Regions from separate parts of the Cellulomonas sp. P5_C5 genome, predicted to be linked through region 1. Evidence: riboswitches for the same ligand, from Rfam matches in the RefSeq annotation. Region 1 holds a riboswitch; each other region holds the start of a gene.
What was found. Region 1 has a riboswitch for S-adenosylmethionine ahead of ACXJKF_RS00470 (aminotransferase class V-fold PLP-dependent enzyme). Riboswitches for the same ligand answer to the same signal wherever they lie in the genome.

Region 1 (7,078 bases):
GTCCCGCCCTGGGCGGTGGTCAGCACCGCGTTGTCGCTGGCCAGCGCCGTGCCGGAGTCGATCGTCGCGCCCGGCACCACGTGGTAGAGCAGCACCTGCTCGATCGCGTCGATGCCCACCGCCCCCGCGAGCGCCGTGAGGACCTCCTGCTCGCTGCCGTACCAGCGGTGCGTCAGGTCCTTGGCCAGGAGCTGGAACGCCCGGTCGTTGGGCAGGAACGCGGTGAGCGGGACGGTGCCGTCCGCGAGGACCGCGACCGGGCTGCCCGGCTTGGCGGCGAGCACCGCGCCGACCGCCTGGTCGAGGATGTCGAAGTCCCGCCAGCTGCGGTCGAACGTGTCGCCGTCGGAGGCGAGCAGGGCGGCCAGGCTGGACGTCCCGGTGGGCGGGGCGGCGCTGGCTGCGGGCGCGAGCGCGATTCCCGCTCCGGCGGCGACACCGGCGGCGACGAGGGCGGACAGCGTGCGGCGGATCCTCATGGTGGCTCCTGCGGACGAAGGTCGCGGCCGACGCCCCTGCGCCGCACCGCGCAGGCACCCAGAAGGGCGCCCTGTGTCCTCTTCGTCCGGAACCGGCCGCCGAGATGCAGCCCGTGACGGTGGGGTCAGTCGTCCAGGGCGGGGCCGCAGGCTGCGGCCGCCGTGGCCGCCAGGTGGTTCAGGCCGTGCACGGCGAGCAGCGGGCGGGTGTCCTCGACGACCGCCCAGCAGCCGTCGACGACCTCGTACCGGACGGCGGGACCGGTGGACAGGTACTGCCGGAGCGCCACGACCAGGCGGTCGACCGCCTCGCTCGTCGTGCCGACGCCCACCGACGCGCGGATCGCGCCGCCCGACGCGCCCAGGTGCGCCAGCAGCGGGTGCGCGCAGAAGCGACCGTCGCGGACCCCGATGCCGTGCTCGGCCGCGAGGTACGCCGCGACGAGGCCCGGGTCGTGGTCCGGCACCGTGAACGTCAGGACGCCGACGGGGGCGTCGGAGTCGGGCCAGATGCGCGCGATCTCGACGCCGTCGATGGCGGACAGGCCGGCGACCAGACGCTCACGCAGTGCCTCCTCGTGCGCCGCCAGGGCACCGGCCGGCAGGGCGGCGAGCTGGTCGCACGCCTCCGCGAGCGCGATCGCGCCGATGACGTTGGGCGACCCGGCCTCGTGCCGCGCGGGCGCGGGCTGCCAGACGGTCCGGTCGGCGCGCACGTCGCGCACCGCACCTCCCCCTGCGAGGTACGGCGTGCCCGTGTCGAGCCAGTCGCGGCGACCGACGAGGGCGCCGGCGCCGAACGGCGCGTAGGTCTTGTGGCCGGAGAACGCGACGTAGTCGGCGTCCGTGGCGGTCAGCGAGAAGCCGCGGTGCGGGACCAGCTGGGCGCCGTCGACGGCCACCCGCGCACCCTCGGCGTGGGCGAGCGCGACGACCTGGTCGATCGGCAGCGCCTCCCCCGTCACGTTGGACGCGCCCGTGACCGTGAGCAGCGCGTACGGCTGGCGGGCGAGCTCGGCGCGCAGCGCATCGAGGGTCGCGGCGACCGTGCGCTGGATCGGCAGGATCGTCGTGCGGTTGCCGTGGCGCTCGCTCGACTGGACCCACGGCAGCAGGTTGGCGTGGTGCTCGACGTCCAGGACGAGGACGCGGCCGCCGTCGGGGACCACCCCCGCCAGCAGGTTGAGCGAGTCCGTGGTGTTCCGCGTGATGATCGCGACGTCGTCGGGACGCGCCTCGACGAACCGCGCGACTGTCTGGCGTGCCGACTCGTACAGCGCGGTGGACACCTGCGACAGGTAGCCGGCGCCGCGGTGCACCGACGCGTACAGCGGCAGCACCTCGGTCACGCGGGCCGCGACGGCCTCCAGGGCGGGGGCGCTCGCGGCGTAGTCGAGGTTGGCGTAGACGCGCTGCGTGCCGTCGACCAGGGGGACGGTGGTGTCGCCGCCGACGACCGGGAGCAGGGCGCTCACCTCGTCGGCGGAAGCACACGAGAGGCGCTCGACGATGACGGTCATGATGGTCCTCCGACACGATCCGGGGGGACACCCGATGTGGTGGAACCCCGCGCTTGCCGCGCCCCGGACGGGACGCGGCCAGGTCGTCACCCGGGGCACCCCACCGCGGAGGAGGGTTGCCGGCCAGCGAGCCGGGGCTTGACGCTGGCGCTCATGACCTGTGACGAGGGTCCCGGCAGCCCCCGCGAACTGTCAACGCGGCACGCGAACCGTCTCGCCTGGCGGGACGGCTTGTCCAGCACTTGGAGCGTGCACCTCGCCGCGCGTAGCATCACGGCCACCATCCAGAGCGGCTGAGAGATCTGGCTCGACGACGCCGCAGCAACCCGCGGGCACCCTGTGCCCGGCCGAGGGTGCTACCGCCAGGACCGATGGAGGCGACAGTGACTGCTCCACCCCCTGGGCAACCCCCCGGCGTCCGCCGCTACCGGCTGCTGACCGGGCCCGACGACGCCGCGTTCTGCGACCGCGTCACCGCGGCGCTCGACGAGGGCTACGTCCTGCACGGCAGCCCGGCCGCGACGTTCGACGGCGAGCACGTCATCGTCGCGCAGGCCGTCATCCTGCCCTCCGCCACCACCCACGAGACGAGGCCCGTATGAGCTACGCCGGCGACCTGACCCCCCAGCAGGCCTGGGACCTCCTGACGTCCGACCAGAGCGCGGTGCTCGTCGACGTCCGGACCGACGCCGAGTGGCGCTACGTCGGCATCCCCGACTCCGCACCCCTCGACGGGCGCGCGGCCCTGGTCGAGTGGGTCTCCTACCCGTCGGGACGCCCGAACCCGCAGTTCCTCAAGCAGCTGGCCGAGGCCGGCGTCACCGCCGGTCGGCCCGTCGTGTTCCTCTGCCGCTCCGGGGTGCGCTCGGTCGCGGCCGCGCAGGTGGCGACGGCGGCCGGGCTCGGTCCGGCGTACAACGTGCTCGAGGGCTTCGAGGGCGACGTCGGCCCCGACGGTCACCGCGGCCACGCCGGCTGGCGCGCCGCCGGGCTCCCCTGGCGGCAGGCGTGAGCGCCGGCCGCGTCCCCGGTCCGGGCGACTGGGACGACCGGCGCTCCCCCCGCTCCGACCTGCGCCCCGACACCCTCGCGGTGCGCGGCGGCCTGGTCCGCAGCCAGTTCCAGGAGACGTCCGAGGCGCTGTTCCTCACGCAGGGGTTCGTCTACACCAACGCCGCCGAGGCCGAGGCTGCGTTCGCCGGTGACGCCGACCGGTTCCTGTACAGCCGCTACAGCAACCCCACCGTGTCCACGTTCGAGGAGCGCCTGCGCCTGCTCGAGGGCGCCGAGGCGGCCTTCGCCACCGCGTCGGGCATGTCCGCGGTGTTCACTGCGATCGCCGCCCTCGTCGAGTCGGGCTCCCGCATCGTCTCCGCCCGGGCACTCTTCGGGTCCACCGTCGTGATCTTCGAGGAGATCCTGGCGAAGTGGGGGGTGCGCACCGACTACGTCGACGGCCACGAGCTCGACCAGTGGGAGGCCGCGCTGGCCACGCCGGCCGACGTCGTCTTCTTCGAGACCCCGTCCAACCCGATGCAGGACCTCGTGGACATCGCGGCCGTCAGCCGGCTCGCGCACGCCGCCGGGGCCACGGTCATCGTCGACAACGTCTTCGCCACCCCCGTCCTGTCCCGGCCGCTGGACTTCGGCGCCGACGTGGTCGTGTACTCCGCGACCAAGCACATCGACGGGCAGGGGCGCGTGCTCGGCGGCGCGATCCTGGGCACCGACGAGTACATCCACGGACCGGTGCAGACCCTCATCCGCAACACCGGCCCGTCGCTGTCCGCGTTCAACGCGTGGGTGCTGCTCAAGGGCCTGGAGACGCTGTCGCTGCGCGTCCGCCACCAGACCTCGTCGGCCCTGCAGGTGGCGACGTGGCTCGAGCAGCAGCCCGGCGTCTCCCTGGTCCGCTACCCGTACCTGCCCTCCCACCCGCAGCACGCGCTCGCCCTCGCGCAGCAGTCCGGGGGCGGCACCGTCGTCACGTTCACCCTCGCCGTGCCCGACGGCGCGACCCCCGACGTCGCCAAGAAGGTCGCCTTCGGCTTCCTCGACGCGCTGCGGGTCGTGGACATCTCCAACAACCTCGGCGACGCCAAGTCGCTCGTCACGCACCCCGCGACGACCACGCACCGCAAGCTCGGGCCCGAGGGGCGCGCGGCCGTCGGGATCGCCGAGTCGACGGTGCGGCTCTCCGTCGGGCTCGAGGACCCCGCGGACCTGATCGACGACCTCGCGCAGGCACTCGGGACACTCGCAGGCTGACCACCGCTCGCGCGCACGCCCTGCTCAGCTATCTGCTCCTGGTCAACCTCGGCGCGTCGACGCAGCCGCTCAGAGCTGGACGGTCTCGTTCTCCCCGCCGTCGTAGCGCTCGCCGGTGACCTTGGCCTTGACCAGGCTGAACGCGGTGGTCAGCCGGCCGCCCTTGGCGTGCCAGTACTCCGCGGTCTGCCCGTGCACCACCACGAGCACCAGGCCGGGGGTCTCCGGGCCGTCCGGGAACCACGCCTCGGCCGTCACGCCCCAGAGCTCGCGGTTCTTGGCCACGTCGCGGACCACCTCCGCCGACCCCGAGACCGAGACCCATGCGGTCGAGTCGGCGAAGGCCGCGTTCGCCGGGCTGCCCGCCTCGATCTCGTGCACCTTGTGGCTGTCGGCGTCGGCGAAGAACCAGAGGTCCCCGTCGAAGTCCACGTCCTGCACGCCCATCGGCCGGCTGACCAGCGAGCCGTCCGCACCCACCGTCGTGAGCATCGCGATCTTCGCGTCCTTGATCAGGCCCGCCACCGTGGCGACGTCGTCGTCGTGCGTCATGCGTCCTCCTCGACCAGCGCGCTCACGGGGCTGCTGACCGCGGCGCCCGGCCACCGTAGGCATGTCACCGGGATGCTGCATGCTCGGAGGATGACCGAGGAGAGCGACTACGAGGCGATGGCGGACGACCTGGTCGCCCGCGGAGCCACGCGCGCCCAGATGATGGGGCGGCCGATCCTCAAGGTCGGGTCGACCATGTTCGCGGCGCACGTCGGCGGGGACCGGCTCGCCGTCAAGCTCGGCCGGGACACCGCCACGTTCGCGGACGCCCTGGCGCTGCCCGGGGCCACCGTCTGGTCGCCCGGGGACAGCGGGCGGCTGTTCCACGACTGGGTCGCGCTGCCGGCGTCGCTGGAGGACGAGTGGATGCGGTTCGCCGAGCACGCGCGGGTGGCCGCTCAGACGTCCTTGGCCATCCAGAGCGACAGGAAGTCGTCGGTGAAGTCGAAGAAGGGCACCACCGGGCGGTAGCCGGCCGAGAGGTACAGCGAGACCGCCTCGGGCTGCCGGATCCCCGTCTGCAGCACGACGCTGGTCAGCCCGCGCATGCGGGCGTCGTCCTCGATCGCGACGAGCAGGGCACGGGCCGCACCGGAGCCGCGGGCCGACTCGTCGACCCAGACCTTCTTCAGCTCGGCCGACCCGGCGGGATAGCCGTCCCGCGCGGCACGCAGGGTCGCGCAGCCGACCGGGTGACCGTCCAGCCACGCGAGCACCGTGGTCAGCTCGCCGACGCCCTGCTGGGGGTCGTCGACCGCGAACCCGCCGGGCGTGCTCGCGGCGATCTCTGGGTACCGCACCTCGATGTCGCGCCACATCGCGAACCGCAGGGCGGTGGCGACCGGGTCGGACCAGTGGGTGCGCGTCAGGGTGACCGTCGGCCGCTCGCCGGTGCGCGGCGGCCGGGTGGTCGTCGCGTCCAGGTCCTTCGCGAAGCAGCGCGACTCGGCCTCCGCCGCGTACTCGCCGAAGTTGGGGATCGACCGGTAGCCCTCGCTCAGGTACAGGCCGATGGCGGACGCCTGCAGCACGCCCGTCTCCAGGACGAGGCGGTGCAGGCCCCTGTCCTGCGCCACGCGCTCGAGCTCGCGGACCACCGCACGGGAGTAGCCGCGACCGCGGTGGTCCGGCACGACGAACATGCGCTTGAGCTCGCCGACGCCGTCGCCCAGCTCGGCCGACGCGTCGCGGATCGCCCCGCACGCCACCGGCTCACCGTCCACCCGCACGAGGAGCATCGCCAGGATGCTCTCGCCGGTCATCTCGTGGCCGATGTCCTCCTCGCCGTACAGGGCGAGCAGCTCGGCCTGCTGGGCGGTGCGCAGCCGGAGCGCGTCAGGGTCGTCCCAGTCGACGAGCGCGATGCTGGTGGTCAACGCTCAGCCGACGAGGGCCTTGAGGACCGACGTGAAGAACCGCAGACCGTCGGTGCCGGTGCGGGGGCCCTGGGCGCCGTCCGGACCGAAGCCGGACTCGACCGCGTGCTCGGGGTGCGGCATGAGGCCGACGACGTTGCCCGCCGCGTTGGAGATCCCGGCGATGCCGCGGCGCGACCCGTTCGGGTTCCAGCCCTGGTAGCGGAAGACCACGCGGCCCTCGCCCTCGAGCTCGTCGAGCGTGTGCTCGTCGGCGACGTACTGGCCGTCCTGGTTCTTCAGCGGGATCGTGATGTGCTCCCCCGCCGTGTAGTCGCGGGTCCACGCGGTGTCGACGTTGTCGACCGAGAGGACCTGCTCGCGGCACACGAAGTGCAGGTGGTCGTTCTTGATCATCGACCCGGGCAGCAGGTGCGCCTCGGTGAGGACCTGGAAGCCGTTGCAGATGCCGAGGACCGGCAGGCCCTTGTTGGCCGCGTCGACGATCTCACCCATGACCGGCGCGAACCGGCTGATGGCACCCGCACGCAGGTAGTCGCCGTAGGAGAAGCCGCCGGGCAGGACCACGGCGTCGACCCCGTGCAGGTCCGCGTCGCCGTGCCAGAGGGAGACCGCCTCGGCACCCGCGAGGCGGACCGCGCGGGCGGCGTCGCGGTCGTCGAGCGTGCCGGGGAAGGTGACGACGCCGATCCTCGTCATGCCTGGGTGTCCTCGTAGACCGCGACGACGTCCTCGATCACCGGGTTGGACAGCACGTGCTCGCCGGCCTCGCGGGCCGCGGCGAGGATCTCCTCGGTCACCGGCCCGTCGACCTCGAGCTCGAAGCGCTTGCCCTGACGGACGGACGCGAACTGCCCGAACCCGAGCCGCGGCAGGGCGCCGG
Region 2 (7,078 bases), on a different contig from region 1:
CCGCCTGGCTGCCCGTGAACAGCGGCGCGTAGACCACGTCGAACGACAACTTCTCGCCGCCCTTCTCGCGGATCCCGTCCGCGCCGAGCGCCCAGCCGGCGTCGTCGAGCGCCTCCGCGGCACCGTCCTGGTCGAACGCGAGCTCGTCGGACAGGTCCACGTAGCCGGGCGTGGTGCTGGCGAGCACGCTGGTGGCGGGCTTGAACGCCTCGCTGAGCACCGTGTCCACCAGCTCCTGGCGGTTGATCGCCACCTGCACGGCCGCCCGCACGTCCGGGTCGGCCAGCGGGCCGGCGCTCACGTTCGGCTGGAGCACGAAGGCGACGCCGGGGTTGGTGCGGGTCAGCACCGCACCGCCCGAGCCCTCCACCTGCGGCACGTCCTGCGGCAGCACGTCGCCGACCGCGTCGAACTGGTCGGAGGCCAGCCCGCCGGACCGCACTCCCGACTCGGGGACGATGGAGAAGTCGATCTGGTCGAGGTACGCCTCCCCCGGGTTCTCGGAGACGTCCGACGGCCACGCGTACCCGTCGCGACGCACGATCGTCGCCCCCTGGTCCTGCGTGTACTTCTCCAGCTCGAACGGTCCGGAGCCGACGACCTCACCCTGCAGCCGCGCGGCCGGGTCCGTCGTCGCGGTCGCGTCGGACAGGATCGCGAGCGACACGGTCGAGGTCGCCTGCAGGAACTGCGCGTTGGGCGTCGTGAAGGCCACGGTCACCGTGTGCTCGTCGTCGACGGTCGTGCCCTCGTAGCCCGAGAGGTAGGACACGGCCAGGGGTGCCGTCGCGGCGAGAGGGCCGACGAGCGCGTCGAAGTTCGCCTTGACCGAGGTCGCGGTCAGCGGCGTGCCGTCGGAGAACGTCACGTCGTCGCGCAGGTGGAAGGTGAAGTGCGTCAGGTCGTCGCTGACCTCCCAGCTCTGCGCGAGCCACGGCACGACCTCGCCGGTCTCGGGGTCCTGGTCGGTCAGGGAGTCCGCCAGCTGGCGGGCGATGTAGATGCTCACGTTGGAGCCCACCTGCTGCGGGTCGACGCCGCTGGGCGAGGCGCCGAGCGCGAACCGCAGCGTGCCGCCGGGAGTCGCGGTCGCGCTCTGCTCAGCCGTCGGGGACGCGGCCGGGGCACCGCCCGAGCTGCACGCCGTCAGCAGGAGGGTGGGGACGACGAGGGTGGTCAGGAGAGCGGATCGGGCACGGGTCGAGCGGAGCATGACGGGGGTCCTTCGTTCAGGGTGGGAGGGGGTCGAATCAGCCGACGAGGGCACTGTCGGCGTGCGATCGGGTGGCGCGGGGGGCCGGCCTGGTCAGTCCGAGGTGGTCACGCAGCGTGCCGCCGGCGTACTCGGTGCGGAACGAGCCGCGCTCCTGGAGCAGCGGCACCACCTGGTCGAACACGTCGTCCAGACCGGTGGGAGTCAGGTGCGGCACGAGGATGAAGCCGTCGGACGCGTCCTCCTGGACGTGCCGGTCGATGGCGTCCGCGACCTGCGTGGCCGTGCCGACGAACCCGCCGCGCGACGTCACCTCGATGACGAGCCGGCGGATCGACCAGCCGTTCGCGTCGGCCTGGTCGCGCCACGCGGTCGCGACGGCGCGCGGGTCCTTGACGTGGCGGACCCGGCCGCGGGTGATGTCGAGGTTCTCGACGTCCGGGTCGATCCGCGGCAGCGGCCCGTCCGGGTCATGGTCGGTGAGGTCACGGCCCCAGACCTGCTCGAGGAACGCGATCGCGGTGGGACCCGGCACCTGCTGCAGCCGGATCTCGTGGGACCGCGCGGCGGCCTCCTGCGCGGTCGCGCCGAGCACGACGGTGGTCGCGGGCAGGATCAGGAGCTGCTCGGGCGTGCGGCGGTGGGCGGCGAGGCGGCCCTTGACGTCGGTGTAGAACGCCTGGCCCGCCTCGAACGTCGAGTGCGCCGAGAAGACGACGTCCGCCGTGGCCGCCGCGAAGTCGCGACCGTCGGCCGAGTCGCCCGCCTGGAAGAGCACGGGGTGCCCCTGCGGTCCGCGCGGCGTCGTGAACTCTCCCCGCACCTGGAAGTGCGGACCGTCGTGACGCACCTCGCGCACGGACCCCGGCCGGACGTACTGCCCGCTGTGCGCGTGCGCGATGACCGCGTCGTCGTCCCACGAGTCCCACAGCGCCCGGGCGACCTCGACCAGCTCCGCGGCACGCTCGTAGCGCTGCTCGTACGGCAGGAAGCCGCCGCGGCGGAAGTTCTCCCCCGTGAAGGCGTCGGAGCTGGTCACCAGGTTCCACGCCGCCCGCCCGCCGGACAGGATGTCGAGCGTGGCGAACTGACGGGCCAGCTCCCACGGCTCGTTGAACGTCGTGTTGATCGTGCCCGCCAGCCCGATCCGGTCCGTGACCGCAGCGAGCGCCGCCAGCACGGGCAGCGTGTCGGGCCGGCCCACGACGTCGAGATCGTGGATCTGCCCCTTGTGCTCGCGCAGGCGCAGCCCCTCGGCGAGGAAGAAGAAGTCGAACCGGGCCGCCTCGGCGCGGCGCGCGAGGTACTCGAACGACGCGAAGTCGATCTGGCTGCCGGAGCGGGGGTCGCTCCAGACGGTGGTGTTGTTGACGCCGGGGAAGTGCGCGCCGAGGTGAACCTGCTTGCGTGAGGTGGGGGTACTCATCGCGCGGCTCAGGCGATCGCGGCGTAGCGGTTGGCCGGGTGGCCCAGGCCGAGCTGGTCGCGCAGGGTCGGACCGTTGTAGTGCTCACGGAACGCCCGGGCGGTGCGCAGCATGGGCACGACCCCGTCGACCAGGGCGTCGAGGTCGGTGTGCAGCGAGGACGGGCGGACGACGAACCCGTCCACGGCGCCGATCTCCCACCAGCGCAGGAACGCGTCGGTCAGCTCCCGCGCGGTGCCGACGTGCGTGAGCGAGTCGGTGTCCCACCGGACGCCCTCGAGCTCGGTGAGCAGGTCCAGGCGGGCACGCGCGCTCGCCTGGTCCGGCCCGGTCACCACGAACGCGTCGACGAGGACCCGCAGGTCCCCGGGCTCGCGGCCGGCTGCGACAGCGGCTGCTCGCAGCCGCAGCCGCAGGTCGAGCGCCTCCTCACGGCTGGTGGCGCTGATCCGGACGACGTCGGCGTGCCGGGCGGCGAGGCCGAACGACTCGTCGGAGCTCACGCGCACCACGATGGGCGGCTGACCCTGCGGGGGGCGAGGGGTGATCGACGGGCCCTTGACCGCGAAGTGGACGCCGTCGTGCTCGACGTAGTGCAGCTTCGCGCGGTCGACGTACCGGTGCGTGGCCTGGTCGCGGATCTCCGCGTCGTCCTCCCAGCTGTCCCAGAGCGCCGTGACGACCTGCACGGCCTCCTCGGTCTCGGCCACCGCCGTCGCCTCGGACTGTGCGGGCCTGCGCCCGAAGTGCGCAGCGTCCTGCTCGTCCTGCTCGTCCGCGGACCACCCGAGCTGCCAGCCGGCCCGTCCGCCGCTGACGTGGTCGATCGTCGCGATCGCCTTGGACACGTGGAACGGCTCGGTGTGCGTCGTCGCGACGGTCGGCACCAGGCCGATGCCGCGGGACCGCGGTGCCAGCCGTGCCGCGACGAGCGCGGCGTCGAGGCGCCCGCGCAGCGTCGTGGACCGGGTGGGCTGCAGCGAGAACGAGTCGTCGAACACGACGAGGTCGAGCGTGCCGCGCTGGGCGGTGTCGACGAGGTGCTGGAGCCGCTCGGCGTCGAACAGGCGCTGCGCCTGGGAGCCGTGCGTGCGCCAGGCAGCGGGGTGAGCGCCGGCGTCGCTCAGGTCGACGCCGAGGTGCAGCGGCCGGGGAGAAGACGTGGGGCGTGCCATGGGGGTGTCCGTTCATGAGTCGCGGAGGCGCGCCGCGCCGGTCGCACGGGGGTGCGACGGTCGGTGCGAGGGTGCGTGGGTGCAGGGAGCGCGACGACGCGGCGGTGCCGTCGGTCGTCAGCGGCTGGTCAGGCCTGGCGCAGGGTCAGCGACAACAGCTGAGCGCGCCGCAACGGGCGCCGGGACAGCGGGAGGACACGCGAGAGAGGCCGCCGAGAACCGCAGCGGGCTGTCCGTCCGTGCTCATCGTGCGTCCCTTCGTACCCGCCGGGCGGGCGCTGCGTCGTTGTCGGGCACGAGCGGGTGCTCGTGCAGGACCAGGTCGTCACCCGGGGCACCCCACACGCAGGAGGGTTGCCATCCAGCGAGCCGGGGCTTGTCGCTGGAATTCATGACCTAACAGGTCGGGAAAGTAGACATAGATTCGGGGCGAGTCAATACTCCGAGGCAAATGTCCAGATGGTGGGACGCCCGGTCCCGTCTGGTGGTGGAAGGATGAGCGCGTGCCTCTGACGATCACCATCGCCGACCCCACGTCGCCCGACGTGCTCGCCCTGCTCGGCGAGCACCTCACGGACATGTACGCCACCTCCCCCGCGGAGTCGGTGCACGCCCTCGACCCGACCGCGCTCGCCGCCCCCGGCATCACGTTCTGGACCGCCCGGGACAGCGCCGGCACCCTGCTCGGGTGCGCCGCGCTCAAGGACCTCGGTCCGACGGACGCCGAGCTCAAGTCGATGCGCACCACCGCCGCGGCACGCGGGCAGGGCGTGGCCGCCGCGGTGCTCGCCCAGGTGCTCGCGACCGCCGCGCACCGTGGCATCCGCACGGTGCACCTGGAGACCGGCACGGAGGACTACTTCGCACCCGCGCGGCGCCTGTACGAGCGCGCCGGCTTCGTCGAGTGCCCGCCCTTCGCCGACTACGTCCTCGACCCGCACTCCGTCTTCTACCGCCTGGCGCTCAGCGCGCCAGCCGTGCCCGCCACCGGTCCCAGGGCGGCGCAACCCGCCAGTTGAGGCGCAGCGTGCGCCACGCACGGTCGAACCGGCGCACCCGTTGCGCGTGCCCGCGCAGGGACCGCGCCGACACCCCGACCCGCAGCGCGGGGTCGAACCGGATCCGGCGCCCCGGCCCGAGCGCGAACGCGAGGTCGAGGTCGTCGTGCACCTCCGGATCCTCCCGGCTCACCCGGGAGCGGACCGCGAGCCAGGCCTCCCGGCGCATCGCCATCGACGACCCCCACAGGGCGGTGTGGCCGAGGGCGAGGTGCGCCAGGAGGTAGTACGTGCCCAGGTAGGCGCCCGAGACGCCTGCCCGCAGTGCCACCGGGAGGTCGAAGAACTGCCCGGAGCCCGTCACGGCGTCAAGGCGGGGGTCTGCGCGCATGCACACCGAGATGCGCTCCACCCAGCGCTCGTCCGGCCGCGAGTCGGCGTCGAGCCGCGCGATCACGTCACCGCGGGCGCTGTCGTACCCCGTGGCCGCCGCGGCGGGGATACCGACCCGCGGCTCCGGCACCACCCGCGCGCCCCCGGCCGCTGCGACCGCCGCGGTGTCGTCGGTCGAGCCGTTGTCGACGACCAGCACCTCGTACGGCGCGACCGTCTGCCGGCGCAGCCGCGCGAGGCACTCCGCCAGCGCGACCGCGTCGTCGCGGGCCGGGATGACCACGGACACGCGAACCTCCGGCACGTCGCTCACGAGCGCCGGGCCAGGACCAGCGCGGCGACAACGCTGCCCGTGAGTCCCGCGGCGAGGTCGCCCATCGTGTCCTCGTACCCCACCTGGATCCTCCGGTCGAGCCACGCGTTGCCGGCCCACTCCCCCAGCTCCCAGAGCACGGCCAGCACGGCGCCGAGACCCACGACGACGACCGCGGTCTCGCTGCGCGAGCGAGCCGGCCCGACCACCGACCACGCGCGCAGCGCGAGAAGGCTCATCACCGCGATGAGGCCGGTCGCGGCCGCGTGCACCACCACGTCGAGCCAGCCCACCGTCACGTACCAGTCGAGCTGCGCGGCCCAGGCGGCGGCGAGCAGGGTGCCGCTGTAGGCGACGTCGAGCACGGGCGGGGCACCGATCGCGCGGGGCACCATGCACCCACCGAGGACCAGCAGGAAGAGGGCCGTCGCGACCAGGCCCGAGTGCCACGTGCCGACGAGCACGCTGGCGAGCGCCAGTGCGCGGACGGCGTCACCGGGCACGACCTGCGCGCGACGGGGTGGCGTCGCCGGGTGCCCGACGGGCTCGAGCGGCTCTGCCATGGGTCTGGGCTCCGGGTCGTGTGCCGGCGGTGCGGCACTCCACAGGCACCGGCCGCTGCTCGACCACGCACATGGGCGCCCTCATGATGCGTCACGGAAACCGCGTCCGCACCGCGAGTCCCTTCCTGAGGAACTCTCAGCACCGGGGGCCGCCGCCAGGTGCGCGGTGCGCGGCCCGCCCGCATGGTGGACCAGCCGCGGCGTCCGCCGCGCACCCTGCCCGCGTCTCGGGCCGACCGAAGGACACCCCCATGGGCTCCCGCAACACTCTCGTCCGCTCCCTGCACGACGTCGGCGCCGCGGCGTGGTTCGGGGGGTCGCTCATGGGCGCGGTCGGCCTGAACGGCGCGTCGGCGTCGGTCGCGGACCCGACGGACCGGCTGGGTGTCGCGTCGGTGGGCTGGGCCAGGTGGGCCCCGGTGAACGCCGCCGCCATCGGGGCGCACGTCGTCGGGGGCCTGGGACTCATCGTCGCCAACCGCACCCGCCTGACGGCGCAGCGCGGCGCTGCCACGAACACCGCCGTCAAGGCGCTGCTCACGGCCGCTGCCGTCGGCACCACGGTCTACAGCGGGGTCCTGGGCGCGAAGATCGCCGCAGGGGCCGGCGCACCGGCCGAGAGCGGCGTCACGCCGGCGTCCTCGACGCCGGCGGCCGTCGCGTCCGCCCAGCGTCAGCAGCGGATCCTGCAGTGGGTCACCCCGGCCCTGGTCGGCACCCTCGTGGTGCTCGGTGCGCAGCAGGGCGAGCAGCAGCGCCCCACCAACCTGGTCGAGGGCATCCGCTCGCGCGTCACCGGGAAGTAGCCGGTCAGGGGGCGACGAAGCCGATCGCCTTGTGGCTGCCGTCGCAGAACGGCGCGATGGCCGACGCGCCGCACCGGCACAGCGCGACGGTCCGCCGGCGCCTCTCGATCTGGGCGCCGGCGCCGTCGCGCAGCTCCACGTCGCCGCGGACGAGGAGTGGTCCGTTCGGGCACGCCTCGATGACCGCCTGC
Region 3 (6,779 bases), on a different contig from region 1:
GAGGCCGAGCGTCGCCGCCGCGACCTCGAGAAGGCCGACCGGGACGCGGCCAAGGAGGTCGAGCGCCGCGAGCGCGACCGCCTGCGCGCCGAGCAGGACGCGGCCAAGGAGGTGGAGCGGCAGCGCAAGGAGCAGGAGCGCGCCGCCCAGCAGGCCGTCCGCGAGGCCGCCCGCCAGCTCCGCGAGGCCGAGAAGGCCCAGCGCGCCGCCGCACTCGCCCAGCAGCAGGCCGCCCGCGAGGCGGAGAAGGCGCGTCGGCACGCCGTCCGCGTCGCCGGCACGGGCACCGTCCCGGCGGACCTCCCGCCCGGGATCGCGGTGCTCTGGCGCACCCCGGACCCCGGCCGTCCTGGACCCCGACCGGGCCTCACGCTCGAGCAGATCGCCGACGCGGGCATCGCCCTCGCCGACGCGGAGGGCATCGAGACCGTGTCGATGGCGCGGCTCGCCGAGTCTCTCGGGTTCACCACGATGTCGCTCTACCGCTACGTCTCGTCCAAGGACGAGGTGCTCAGCCTCATGTCCGACCGCGCGACCGGGCGGCCCCCCGTCGTCGGGCCCGAGGTCGGCGGCTGGCGCGAACGGCTCGAGCTGGTCCTCGCGGTCCAGCAACCGATCCTGCACGCGCACCCCTGGCTCGCCCGCACGTCCCAGGTGCTGCACGCGGTGGGCCCGGGACGGCTCGCCTGGATGGAGGCGATGCTCTCCGCGCTGGACGGCACCCCGCTGTCCGAGCACCAGAAGGTGGGCGCGATCGGGCTGCTCGCCTCGCACACGCTGGACCGGCTGCGGGTCTCCGAGGAGCTGACCGGCGCCGGGCGGACCGCGGCCGTCGGCACCACGGCGGACGGCGCCCCGGCGCCCGACCTCGGCGCGCTCATCACCACGCTCGCCTCGCCGGACGAGCACCCGGCCTTGCGACGGGCCGCCGCCGGTGGCGCGTTCTCCTACCCGGACGACGCCCCCGTGGACGACGACCTGGACTTCGGGACCGTGCTCATCCTCGACGGGATCGAGCAGCTCATCGCGCACGCATCCTGAGCCGCCCACAGCCCACGACGGTCGCGCCTCCCCCACAGCCGCGTCCGCCGTGTCGGTGCTGCGCGGCAGACTCGGCGCATGACCTCGCTCGACGTCCCGCGCACCGGTCGCTGCTTCGGCGACGGCAACCCCGTGTACGAGCAGTACCACGACGAGGAGTGGGGCCGGCCGGTCCACGGGGAGAACGCCCTGTACGAGCGGTTCGCGCTCGAGGCGTTCCAGTCCGGGCTCGCCTGGATCACCATCCTGCGCAAGCGGCCCGCGTTCCGCGCGGCGTTCGCGGACTTCGACCCCGAGGTCGTCGCCGCGTTCGACGACGACGACGTCGCGCGCCTCCTGGCGGACGCCGGCATCGTGCGGAACCGCGCCAAGGTCGAGGCGACGATCGCCAACGGTCGCGCCCTGCGGGAGCTGCACGCGTCGGGTCGCACGCTCGACCAGGTGCTCTGGTCCCACGCTCCCGCCCCGTCCTCGCGGGCGCGTCCGGACTCCTGGGCGGACGTGCCCGCGCAGACACCGGAGAGCCGCGCGCTCGCCAAGGAGCTCAAGCTGCTGGGCTTCCGGTTCGTCGGCCCCGTCACCGCGTACGCCGCGATGCAGGCCTGCGGGGTCGTCGACGACCACCTGGCGACGTGCCCCGTGGTCAGCGGGGGAGTGGGGACGGTCGCTCCGGAGGAGGGGTCGGCGTGACCTGAACGCCCGCCCGGCGCCCGGCTGCCGCACGCCAGCACGATCCATCGGCTCGACCGCGGTCGGCTCAGGAGCCGGCTCGACGGCCGACGGCTCGGGCCCGGAGCGCCCCGGGTGAATCGTTAGTCCCGCCGGGTGATGCTGCCGTAGGGCTCTCGGCAGCGCCCGCGGTCCGGGACTACAGTGCCGGGCATGATGGACAAGCCCGACCCCGACGTTCGGCGTGATGCCGCGCGCGTGGCGGCCGAGGCCCTGGCGGACAACGTCGTCCCCGATGCTGAGATTCTCGAGGCGGTGCAGGACGGGCTCTTGTCCGTCCCCGCCGGCTCGCCGAACTCCTGGTTCGACGTCCCGTCACAGCGCAGCCGCATGCACACGAGCACCCTCGCCCCTCGCCGTCCGCACTGACGACGGCGCGCTGGCGCCCGCGCGTGCGGGCCACCTCGCTGCGCGCTGACTCATGCTCGGCGGAACCCACCGTGCCGGGTTGAATGGCACGTGCGGGTTGAAAGGCGCGGGCGGTTGACCTGCACGCACGGTTGACGTGCACGTGCGATTGACGTGCACGACCGATTGCGGCGCGTACGGGTGCGGCGCGTACGGGAGCGCCGACACACCACGGACGTTGCCGTCTCATCCATCGAGCACCGTTGCCCAGCATGTGATCTGCGGTCTACCATCACGCCTACCATCCAGAGCGGCCGAGAGACCTGGCTCCACGACGCCGCAGCAACCCCCCTCCTCGCGAGGGTGTGGGTGCTTCCGCCAGGGACGATGGAGTGAGCAATGTCCCGCAGGTCATGTGTCCCCGCACCGCACCGGTGCCTGACGACCCGGTCGGTCGCGCCATGAGCGCCGCCGCCGTGGAGCCGCGCACCCCCGGCCTGCACGCGTCGACCAGCCGGCGCGCGGTCGCGGCCAACGACCGGCCGACCATCTCCTTCGAGCTCTTCCCGCCGCGCAACCCCGACGCGGCCCCCCGCCTGTGGGCCACGATCCAGCAGCTCGAGACCGTCAAGCCGGACTTCGTCTCGGTCACGTACGGCGCGTCGGGCAAGACCCGCGTGACCACGCGCGCGCTCGTCCGTCGGCTGCTGCGCGAGACGTCGCTGAACCCGATCGCGCATCTCACCTGCGTCGGGACGTCCCGCGACGAGATCACCACCATCGTCGGCGAGTTCCTCGACGAGGGGCTGCGGTCGTTCCTCGCCCTGCGGGGCGACCCGCCCACGGACCAGAGCAACTGGGAGGCCCACCCCGACGGGCTGCAGACCGCGGGCGAGCTGGTCGAGCTGCTGCGCGAGATCGAGGCGCAGCGGTGTGCGGACAGCCCGTCGCAGGCGGTCCGGGCCCGGGTGCGTCCGCTGTCGGTGGCGGTCGCGGCGTTCCCGCGCGGCAACCACGCCACGGGTGGCACGCGCGCGCAGGACGTCGCCTCCCTGCTGGCCAAGCAGGAGGCCGGCGCCGACTTCGCGATCACGCAGGTCTTCTACGACGCCGAGGACTATCTCGGTATCGTGGCGGAGGCCCGGGAGGCCGGCGTGATCATCCCGATCATCCCGGGCATCATCCCGACCACCGACCCGGCCCGGCTGCTGCGCATGCAGGAGCTGACCGGCGTCCCCGTGCCGCAGGACCTGCTCGACCTGCTCGGATCCGCCGACGACGAGCTCGACCGCCATCGCCGGGGCATCCGCGCGAGCGTCGACCTGGTCAACGGCGTCCTGGACGGCGGGGCACCCGGCGTCCACCTGTACACGTACAACCAGCACCATGCCGCACTTGACCTGCTCGAGGGTGCACACCTCGACGGCGGAGCTCGGACAGCTCCCGACCTGGCCAGCTGGCCGCAGGACACGGCCCCCGCCCGATCCACGAGGGACTGAACCACATGACCCAGAACAGCCCGAAGTTCCCCGCCAGCTCCGTGCTCGGCTACCCCCGCATCGGCCCGCGGCGCGAGCTGAAGAAGGCCCTCGAGGCGTTCTGGGCCGGTCGCACGTCGGCCGACGAGGTCGAGGCGACCGCCGCCGACCTGCGCAAGCGCACCCGCACGCGCCTTGCCGAGCTCGGCCTGGCCACCGACGTGCCGGCCATCCCCAGCGCGTTCTCGTTCTACGACCACGTGCTCGACGCGACCGCCGTGGTCGGTGCCGTGCCGGCCCGCTTCGCGGACGTCGTCGGCGCCGACGGTGCGCTCGACCTCGCCGGGTACTCCACCGTGGCCCGCGGTCGCGGCGACGACCTGCCGCTCGAGATGACCAAGTGGTTCGACACCAACTACCACTACCTGGTCCCGGAGATCGGCCCGGAGACCGCGTTCCGCTACGCCAGCGACCGCCCCGTGCGCGAGTTCAAGGAGGCCCTCGCGGACGGCGTCCTGACGCGTCCGGTCATCGTCGGCCCCGTCACGTACCTCGCCCTGGCCAAGGCCACCGAGGACGCGCCGGAGGGCTTCGCGCCCATCGACCGCCTCGCGGACCTGCTCCCCGTGTACGCCGAGCTGCTCACGGACCTCGCCGCCGCGGGTGCCACGTGGGTCCAGCTGGAGGAGCCCGCCCTGGTCTCCGACTCGGTCGGGGTGCCCGCCGAGCAGCTGCTCGCCTCCGTCATCGAGGCGTACCGCGCCCTGGCCACCGAGCTGGCGCGCCCGACGCGTCCGGCCATCCTCGTCGCGGCGCCCTACGGCGACCTCGGCGCGGCCCTCCCGGTGCTCGCCGCCACCGACGTCGAGGCCATCGGCATCGACCTCGTGCGCGGCCACGCGCCCACCGAGCCGGTCCCGGGCCTGGAGACCAAGACGCTCGTCGCGGGCGTCATCGACGGTCACAACATCTGGCGTGCGGACCTCGACGCCAAGCTCGCGATCCTCGAGCAGCTCGAGGGCCTGGGCGCCGCTGCGGTCGCCGTGGGCACGTCCACGTCGCTGTTCCACGTCCCCCACACGCTGACCGACGAGCCGAACCTCGACGCGACGCTGAAGACGTGGCTCGCGTTCGCCGACGAGAAGGTCGTCGAGGTCGTCACGCTGGCCGAGGGTCTGACCGAGGGCCGCGAGGCCATCCACGAGCAGCTGCTCGCCGCCACCGACGCGGTCAACTCGCGCCGCACGGCGCCCGGCGTCGTGAACCCGCAGGTCCGCGACCGCGTCGCCGCGCTCGACGAGGCCGCGTTCAACCGCGGCCCGTTCGACGAGCGCAAGGAGGCCCAGGCCGCCCGGCTCAACCTGCCGCCGCTGCCGACGACGTCCATCGGCTCGTTCCCGCAGACCACCGAGATCCGGACCGCCCGCGCGGCGTTCGGCAAGGGTGAGCTGACGGAGGCGCAGTACGACGAGGAGATGAAGGCGGAGATCCGCCGCGTCGTCGACCTGCAGGAGAAGATCGGCTTCGACGTGCTGGTGCACGGCGAGCCCGAGCGCAACGACATGGTCCAGTACTTCGCGGAGAACCTCGATGGGTTCGCCGTGACGCAGAACGGGTGGGTCCAGTCGTACGGCTCGCGCTGCACGCGTCCGTCGATCCTGTGGGGCGACGTCTCGCGGCCGAAGCCGATCACGGTCGAGTGGTCCGCGTACACGCAGTCGCTGACCGAGAAGCCCGTCAAGGGCATGCTCACCGGCCCGGTGACCATCCTCGCGTGGTCGTTCGTCCGCGACGACCAGCCCCTCGGCGACACCGCCAACCAGGTCGGTCTCGCCCTGCGCGACGAGATCGCCGACCTCGAGGCCGCCGGCATCGCGGTGATCCAGGTGGACGAGCCCGCCCTGCGCGAGCTCCTCCCGCTGCGCGTCGAGGACCACGCCGCGTACCTCGACTGGTCGGTCCGCTCGTTCCGCCTCTCGACGGCGGGCGTCCGCCCCGACACCCAGATCCACACGCACCTGTGCTACTCGGAGTTCGGCGAGATCATCGGCGCGATCGACGGTCTGGACGCCGACGTGACGTCCATCGAGGCGGCCCGCTCGAAGATGGAGATCCTCGGCGACATCTCGGCGGCCGGCTACCCGCGCGGCATCGGCCCGGGCGTCTACGACATCCACTCGCCGCGCGTCCCGAGCGAGGCCGAGGTCGAGGAGCTGCTCACCGAGGCCGTCAAGGCCATCGCGATCGACCAGCTCTGGGTGAACCCGGACTGCGGCCTGAAGACCCGCCGCTACGAGGAGGTCGCCCCGTCCCTGGAGCACATCCTCGAGGCGACCCGGAAGGTCCGCGCCACCCTCTGACCCACGCTCACGGCCCCGGACACCCGCGCAGGGTGTCCGGGGCCGCCGTGCGTCTCCGGACAGGTCCCCGAACGGGTGACGTGGCTCAAGTAGGCATCTCGATTGTCGATAGGTCTGAGGACAGACGTATCGACAATCGAGATGGAGTCGGCGATGACCACGGTGGTGCGCGAGAAGCTCCGTCGCAGGCTCGGCCCGGCCGCTCTGGTCGGGGTAGTTCTCGTGGCCGCCTACCTGGCCGTCGCGAGCGGCGTGTTCGCTGCCGGTATGGCCGTGCTCGGCCGCGGCTCCAGCGCCGAGGCGCCTGTCCACCTGACGACCCCTGTCGGCTATCAGGACATGACCGTGCCCTGCGTCGAGGGCTGGTCGATGGACGGCTCCTCCTGCGAGCTGGCGGCGTCTCCTGACGTGTGGCCGGGAGGCCAGTCGCTCCCGATCCGCCACGGCGGCGGGTTCCTCGCCGCCGCCGACGTCGACCCGATCACCACCCTGCTGGCCACGGCGACGTCCTGGGCAGGGCTCATCGCGGGAGGACTCGTCGGCCTGATCCTCGTCCCAGCGCTGCGCAGCACGGCGTCGGGGCACCCCTTCGCCGCCGGGAACGCCCGTCGCCTGGGAGGGGCGGCAACCGTCGTCGTCGTCGCCTGGGTCGTCGCCACCGTCGGGGACTTCGTCGCGGCGTCCCGGATCATCGCGGTCATCGAAGCCACACCGCGGTGGTCCCCGACGGGCTCGTTCGCCATGCCGGCCGACTGGCTCGCCCCGTCGCTCGTCGTCGGCTGGTGGCCCCTGCCCATCGTCCTGCTCCTCCTGGCACTGGCGG

Region 2: linked by a shared signal. The riboswitch ahead of ACXJKF_RS17130 (LLM class flavin-dependent oxidoreductase) and the one ahead of ACXJKF_RS00470 (aminotransferase class V-fold PLP-dependent enzyme) in region 1 are both predicted to bind S-adenosylmethionine.
Region 3: linked by a shared signal. The riboswitch ahead of ACXJKF_RS03000 (methylenetetrahydrofolate reductase) and the one ahead of ACXJKF_RS00470 (aminotransferase class V-fold PLP-dependent enzyme) in region 1 are both predicted to bind S-adenosylmethionine.

Annotation. Positions count from the first base shown of each region.
Region 1 covers NZ_JBFULY010000001.1:91,874-98,951, forward strand. The annotation lists gene ACXJKF_RS00465 (fasciclin domain-containing protein) at 1-479, opposite strand, end outside; gene ACXJKF_RS00470 (aminotransferase class V-fold PLP-dependent enzyme) at 605-1,999, opposite strand; SAM riboswitch class IV at 2,044-2,158, opposite strand; SAM riboswitch class I at 2,277-2,377, shown strand; partial or broken gene ACXJKF_RS00475 (DUF1737 domain-containing protein) at 2,371-2,574, shown strand; gene ACXJKF_RS00480 (rhodanese-like domain-containing protein) at 2,598-3,011, shown strand; gene ACXJKF_RS00485 (O-succinylhomoserine sulfhydrylase) at 3,008-4,267, shown strand; gene ACXJKF_RS00490 (pyridoxamine 5'-phosphate oxidase family protein) at 4,337-4,819, opposite strand; gene ACXJKF_RS00495 (hypothetical protein) at 4,910-5,290, shown strand; gene ACXJKF_RS00500 (GNAT family N-acetyltransferase) at 5,218-6,195, opposite strand; gene purQ (phosphoribosylformylglycinamidine synthase subunit PurQ) at 6,199-6,894, opposite strand; gene purS (phosphoribosylformylglycinamidine synthase subunit PurS) at 6,891-7,078, opposite strand, start outside.
Region 2 covers NZ_JBFULY010000025.1:21,186-28,263, forward strand. The annotation lists gene ACXJKF_RS17120 (ABC transporter substrate-binding protein) at 1-1,213, opposite strand, end outside; gene ACXJKF_RS17125 (NtaA/DmoA family FMN-dependent monooxygenase) at 1,251-2,639, opposite strand; gene ACXJKF_RS17130 (LLM class flavin-dependent oxidoreductase) at 2,648-3,814, opposite strand; SAM riboswitch class IV at 4,092-4,211, opposite strand; gene ACXJKF_RS17135 (GNAT family N-acetyltransferase) at 4,324-4,833, shown strand; gene ACXJKF_RS17140 (glycosyltransferase family 2 protein) at 4,778-5,494, opposite strand; gene ACXJKF_RS17145 (hypothetical protein) at 5,515-6,081, opposite strand; gene ACXJKF_RS17150 (hypothetical protein) at 6,333-6,887, shown strand; gene ACXJKF_RS17155 (CDGSH iron-sulfur domain-containing protein) at 6,892-7,078, opposite strand, start outside.
Region 3 covers NZ_JBFULY010000002.1:248,577-255,355, reverse strand. The annotation lists gene ACXJKF_RS03015 (TetR/AcrR family transcriptional regulator C-terminal domain-containing protein) at 1-1,041, shown strand, start outside; gene ACXJKF_RS03010 (DNA-3-methyladenine glycosylase I) at 1,120-1,731, shown strand; gene ACXJKF_RS03005 (hypothetical protein) at 1,924-2,139, shown strand; SAM riboswitch class I at 2,417-2,512, shown strand; gene ACXJKF_RS03000 (methylenetetrahydrofolate reductase) at 2,580-3,617, shown strand; gene metE (5-methyltetrahydropteroyltriglutamate--homocysteine S-methyltransferase) at 3,623-5,956, shown strand; gene ACXJKF_RS02990 (hypothetical protein) at 6,110-6,779, shown strand, end outside.